2 linked regions of the Azotobacter salinestris genome follow. The protein of the gene in region 1 binds, or shares a complex with, the protein of each later gene. Links are inferred from orthologs where the notes say so. Each region holds a gene or a part of one and is shown on either strand. Other genes may lie near its edges.

Region 1 (2,997 bases):
ATGTCCACTCCGGCGCTTCTCAAGCCCTTCGCCGTCCACTTATTGCAAGTATTCATCAGATGATACTCACCCACTCCCTTGTAAAACTGGCTATCCCCATAGATGCCATCTCCCAACCGGCGTATTTCTCCCCTTTCATCCTTGTAAAAACTGCCTTCGATAAAGTCCACCAATGAGCGAAGCTCGCCACCGGTGAGACACAACTTCACCATCTCATGGCCGGAAAAGTACTCATCGGCCGCAACCGGCACAGCAACCGCATGCATCACCGATTCGCTCGGCCAGAGTATCGCCTTCAGCGTTAGCCCCGAGGTGACTTCTTCAGCCTGATAAAACCCCTCGTCACCCCAGCCAAACTCGATATAGGCCGTGCTTCCGAACCGCCTCTTCAGCTCAGGAAGCCGTCTTTGCACATCTTCTGCCGGAAGAACGAAGCCGGTATGCCACCCATGGCTCACTATGTATATTTCGTTATGACCCTTCCCCGCACTGCCCTCGGAAGGCGGAACCACGGCCGGTTGCGCCGAACATCCCGAGATGAGCACCACCAGGATTACCGACAGAATGTTCTTCATGGCATGGCTTTCATGAGCGGTACTTCAGCATAAGACACGGACAACCCCGGAGCGCCACGGCCTTCACGGCCGCTCCGCCGTGAACACACCGATACATCCAGGCCGGAACGCGGGTGCCAGCGCGGTTCCCGCCGTCGCCGTGGCGGCTTATCATGCCGGCCATGCTCACCGATCCCTTCCAACGCCTCGGCCTCGACCGGGAAATCCTCACCGTCAGCCAGCTCAACGGCCGCGCCCGCATGCTGCTGGAGGACGTGTTCGCCCAGGTCTGGGTCGAGGGCGAGATCTCCAACCTCGCCCGCCCGGCCTCCGGCCACCTCTACTTCACCCTCAAGGACCGCCAGGCCCAGGTGCGCTGCGCGCTGTTCCGGCAGAACGCCCTGCGCGTGCGCGAGATCCTGCGCGACGGGCTGGCGGTGCGGGTGCGCGGCAAGGTCTCGCTGTACGAGGGCCGCGGCGACTTCCAGCTGATCCTCGACCTGGTCGAGCCGGCCGGCGACGGCGCCCTGCGCCTGGCCTTCGAGGCGCTCAAGGAGCGGCTCGCCGCCGAAGGCCTGTTCGCCGCCGGGCGCAAGCGCCCACTGCCGGCCCATCCGCAGCGCATCGGCATCGTCAGCTCGCCGACCGGCGCGGTGATCCGCGACATCGTCTCGGTGTTCCGCCGCCGCGCGCCGCAGGTCGAGCTGACCCTGGTGCCCACCGCGGTGCAGGGCCGCGAGGCGGTCGCGCAGATCGTCCACGCCCTCGAACTGGCCGACCGCCAAGGCTTCGACGCGCTGATCCTGGCCCGCGGCGGCGGCTCGCTGGAGGACCTCTGGTGCTTCAACGAGGAAGCCGTGGCCCGCGCCGTCGCCGCCTGCGCGACGCCGCTGGTCAGCGCCGTCGGCCACGAGACCGACGTGACCATCGCCGACTTCGTCGCCGACCTGCGCGCGCCGACGCCCTCGGCCGCCGCCGAACTGCTGGCCCCCGACAGCAGCGACCTCGAACGCCGCCTCGACGGCCTGCAGCGCCGCCTGCAGTTGCGCATGCAGCACCTGCTCGCCGCCCGCCGCCTGCAGCTCGACGGCCTGCGCCGGCGCCTGCGCCATCCCGGCGAGCGCCTGCAGCAGCAGGCCCAGCGTCTCGACGACCTCGAGCTGCGCCTCAGGCGCGCCATGCAGCGTCGTCTGCAGGACGGCAGCGAGCGCCTGGCACGCCTCGACACCCGCCTCGCCGCCCAGCATCCCGAACGCCTGCTCGGCCTGCTGCGCCAACGCCTGGAGCACCTGGGCGAGCGCCTGCCGCGCGCCATGCAGGGCACCCTGCGCGAGCGGCGCCAGCGTCTCGAAGCCGCCGCGCAGACCCTGCAGGCGGTCAGCCCGCTGGCGACCCTCGGCCGCGGCTATGCGATCCTCCTCGACGACCGAGGCCGGGCGATCCGCGCCGCCGCCCAGACCCAGCCCGGCCAGCATCTGCATGCGCGTCTCGCCGAGGGCGGGCTGGAGCTGCGGGTCGAGGCCGCTTCCTCCTCCCTGCCACAGCCGGACTGAACCGATGAACGAGCCGAACCGGGCGATCCCGGCCTTCGCCGAACCCGACTGGGCGCAGGTCGCCCGCATCCCCGTGGCCGAATGCGGCGAGGCGCTGAGCAGCCTGCGCCTGGCCCCCGCACTGCGGGTCTACCCGGCCTACCGCCATCTCGGCATCCCCCAGGCGGTCGACGACTGCCAGGTGCGCCAGGAGGTCTTCGAGCGCCTTCTGCGCGCCGCCGAATGCCTGCCCGCCGGCCTGATGCTGGTGGTGCTCGACGGCTGGCGGCCGATCGCCGTGCAGCAGCACCTGTACCGCACCCTGGAAGCGGCCATGGCGCAGCATCATCCGCAGGCCGACGCGGCGACCCTGCAGCGCCTGACCCGCCAGTTCGTCTCGCCGCCCAGCAGCGATCCAGAGGCGCCGAGCCCGCACCTGACCGGCGGCGCGGTGGACGTGACCCTCTGCGACGCCCAGGGCCGCTGGCTGGACATGGGCTCGCGCTTCGACGAAGTCGGCCCGCGCTCGTTGAGCACCCACTACGAGAGCGCGGCCGCCGGCGACAGCGTTGCGCTGGCGATCCGCGACCGCCGCAGGCTGCTGCACAACGCCATGCTCGCGGCCGGCTTCAGCAACCTGCCGAGCGAGTGGTGGCACTACGACTATGGCGACCAGCTGTGGGCCTGGTATCGCGGCCAGCCGGCGGCGCTCTACGGCCCGACCGCACCGCCGACCTTGGAAGGCCTGTGGCAGCAGCAACTGGCCGAGCGCTTCGCCAGCCCCACCTGAACCCGACCACCGGAACCCGCCATGTCACGCCTGCTCGCCGCCTGCTGTGCCCTGCTTCTCGCCCTGCCCGCCCACGCCGACGGCTTCATCTCCCGCCTGCTGGACAAGCCGGTCCCCGGCG
Region 2 (3,106 bases), 350 kb from region 1 along the record:
CGTCACTGCCTGGTCCAGCGCCTGGAGCAGCTGCTGGCCGCCCGGACGCCGCTGAGCCTGCTGTTCCTCGACATCGACCACTTCAAGCGGATCAACGACACCCTCGGCCACGAGGTCGGCGACCGCCTGCTGGTGGAAATCGCCCGGCGCCTGGCTCGCCTGGTTCCCGAGCAGGCCCTGGTGGCCCGCTCCGGTGGCGACGAATTCCTCCTGCTGCTGGAAAAGCGCACGGCGGAGCAGGCCCGCGAGCTGGCCGAGGCTCTGCTGCGGGGCTTCAAGGCCCCGCTGCAGGTCGGCCAGTACGAATGCTTCGTCACGCCCAGCATCGGCATCGCCGGCTGCGACGGCCAGGGCGACGCCACCGACCTGCTCAAGCAGGCCGACCTGGCCCTCTATGCCGCCAAGGATGCCGGCCGCAACCGCCTGGCCATCTACAGCCGCCCGCTCGGCGAGGCCGCCGAGCGCCGCCTGCAGCTGGAGCACGAACTGCGCCGCGCCCTGGACCAGCAGGAGTTCGTCCTGCACTACCAGGCCCAGGTCGACGACCAGGGCCGTCCTCAGGTCATGGAAGCCCTGCTGCGCTGGCACTCGCCGACCCGTGGACTGGTGCTGCCCGGCGAATTCATTCCGGTGCTGGAGGAAAGCGGCATGATCATCGAGGCCACCCGCTGGGTGTTCCGCGAGGCCTGCCGCCAGGCGCGCCGCTGGGCCGAGCAGGGCCACGCGCTGCGCATCGCGGTCAACCTGTCGCCGCTGGACTTCCGCCAGGCCGACCTGGCCGGCAGCCTGCTGGCCATCCTCGAGGAGGAGCAGCCCCCAGCCGGATCGCTCGAACTGGAAATCACCGAGAGCGCCCTGCTCGATGCCGGCGACGAGGTCCAGAAGACTCTGGCCCGCCTCAAGGCCGTCGGCATGCCGCTGCTGCTGGACGACTTCGGCACCGGCTATGCCTCGCTGACCTACCTGCAGCAGTTCCCCTTCGACGGCATCAAGATCGACCGCCAGTTCGTCGCCGGCCTCCCGGATAGCGAGCACTCGGTGGCCCTGGTGCGCGGCATCCTGACCATGGCCCGGCATCTGGGCCTGCACGTGGTGGCCGAAGGGGTGAGCAACGAACGGCAGGCCGCCTTCCTGCGCTTCAACGGCTGTCCCAGCCTGCAGGGCTACCATTACTGCCGCCCGCAGTCGGCCGCCGACATCGAGCGCACCTGGAGCCAGGAGTCGCCGTCCGGCCTGCAGCCCCAGGGCCACTGAACCGGCAGAGCATTCGCCCGGGCACCGGCTTTAGCGTTTGCCGCCCTGCCCCGGCTCTGCTAGTGTCGCGGCGATTTTCAGAAGTGCCGCCGACACAGGTTCCCGTCCATGGCCCGCAAGAAAGCCGCCGTCGATTTCGAAAAATCCCTCGCCGAACTGCAGCAACTGGTCGAGCGCCTGGAGGGCGGCGAACTGTCGCTGGAGGACTCCCTGGCCTGCTTCGAGCAGGGCGTCCGTCTGACCCGCGACTGCCAGGCGGCGCTGAGCCAGGCCGAGCAGAAGGTGCAGATCCTCCTGGAGCGCGGCGATACCCTCGAACAGGTCCCCTTCGACGCGGACAGCCAAGCATGATCGCGACCTACCAGAAGCAGTGCCAGGCTCGCGTCGACGCCGCCCTGGAAACCCTCCTGCAGCCACCGCGCGCCGAACTGCAGCGGCTCTACCGGGCGATGCGCTACAGCGTCGTCAACGGCGGCAAGCGGGTCCGCCCGCTCCTCGTCTACGCCGCCTGCGAGTCCCTCGGCGGCACGCCGGAGCGGGCCGAGGGCGCCGCCTGCGCGGTGGAGCTGATCCATGCCTATTCGCTGGTCCACGACGACCTGCCGGCGATGGACGACGACGACCTGCGCCGCGGCCAGCCGACCACCCACAGGGCCTTCGACGAAGCCTGCGCCATCCTCGCCGGCGACGGCCTGCAGGCGCTGGCCTTCGAGGTGCTCGCCGATGCCCGGCGCAATCCCCAGGACGCCGCACTGCGCCTGGAAATGTCGCGCACCCTGGCCTGGGCCGCCGGCCCGGCCGGCATGGTCGGCGGCCAGGCCATCGACCTCGAGGCGGTCGGCCGGGCGCTCGACCGGAACGCCTTGGAAACCATGCACCGGCACAAGACCGGCGCGCTGATCGAGGCCAGCGTGCGCCTCGGCGCCCTGGCCAGCGGCCGGGCCGACGCAGCCAGCCTGGCCGCGCTCGCCGACTACGCCCGGGCCATCGGCCTGGCCTTCCAGGTCCAGGACGACATCCTCGACGTGGAAAGCGACACCGTTACCCTCGGCAAGACCCAAGGCAAGGACCAGGCCAACGACAAGCCCACCTACCCCGCGCTGCTCGGCCTCGACGCCGCCAAGGCCTATGCCCTGGCCCTGCGCGACCAGGCCCAGGCCGCTCTCGAAGGCTTCGATGCCGGGGCCGATCCCTTGCGCGCGCTCGCCCGCTACATCGTCGAGCGGCGCCACTGAGCGGCGCCGTGGCCTGCGACCATCGGCGCAGCCCGGGCCGCGCCGACGAATTTCTAGACGCCGTCACGATCGGGTAAAATACCGCCTCTTTTTATCTCCAGTAACGATCCCCCGATGCCCAAGACGTTCCACGAGATTCCCCGCGAGCGCCCCGCCACCCCCCTGCTGGACCGCGCCGCGACGCCGGACCGGCTGCGCCAGCTCGGCGAGGCGGAGCTCGAAGTGCTGGCCAACGAACTGCGCCAGGAGCTGCTCTACACCGTCGGGCAGACCGGCGGGCACTTCGGTGCCGGGCTCGGCGTGATCGAGCTGACCATCGCCCTGCACTACGTCTTCAACACCCCCGAAGACCGTCTGGTGTGGGATGTCGGCCACCAGGCCTATCCGCACAAGATCCTCACCGGACGCCGCGAACGCATGCTCACGCTGCGCCAGAAGGACGGCATCGCCGCCTTCCCGCGCCGCTCGGAAAGCCCCTACGACACCTTCGGCGTCGGCCACTCCAGCACCTCCATCGGCGCCGCGCTGGGCATGGCCATCGCGGCGCGGATGAAGGGCGAGCAGCGCAAGTGCATCGCCGTGATCGGCGACGGCGCGCTGACCGCCGGGATGGCCTT

Evidence for each region. Proteins that work in one complex are often made in the same cells at the same time.
Region 2: the proteins of xseA (region 1) and GCU53_RS16795 are in contact, whole or in part, in a cryo-EM structure (PDB 8TXR), measured with the Escherichia coli proteins. The link is inferred for Azotobacter salinestris from one-to-one orthologs.

What each region holds. Positions count from the first base shown.
Region 1 is NZ_CP045302.1:3,939,898-3,942,894, reverse strand. Bases 48-2,921 are described here. They hold xseA (exodeoxyribonuclease VII large subunit), read left to right. Parts: upstream 48-736; coding sequence 737-2,107; downstream 2,108-2,921. Other genes in these bases: GCU53_RS18465 (peptidoglycan DD-metalloendopeptidase family protein), read left to right, coding at 2,898-2,921; GCU53_RS18470 (M15 family metallopeptidase), read left to right, coding at 2,112-2,876; GCU53_RS18480 (TIGR02117 family protein), read right to left, coding at 48-575. Outside these bases: more of GCU53_RS18480, read right to left, coding at 1-47; more of GCU53_RS18465, read left to right, coding at 2,922-2,997. UniProt on the Escherichia coli protein: Bidirectionally degrades single-stranded DNA into large acid-insoluble oligonucleotides, which are then degraded further into small acid-soluble oligonucleotides.
Region 2 is NZ_CP045302.1:3,590,176-3,593,281, reverse strand. Bases 1-2,983 are described here. They hold GCU53_RS16795 (exodeoxyribonuclease VII small subunit), read left to right. Parts: upstream 1-1,362; coding sequence 1,363-1,605; downstream 1,606-2,983. Other genes in these bases: dxs (1-deoxy-D-xylulose-5-phosphate synthase), read left to right, coding at 2,604-2,983; ispA ((2E,6E)-farnesyl diphosphate synthase), read left to right, coding at 1,602-2,489; GCU53_RS16800 (putative bifunctional diguanylate cyclase/phosphodiesterase), read left to right, coding at 1-1,254. In the rest of the region: more of dxs, read left to right, coding at 2,984-3,106. UniProt on the Escherichia coli protein: Bidirectionally degrades single-stranded DNA into large acid-insoluble oligonucleotides, which are then degraded further into small acid-soluble oligonucleotides.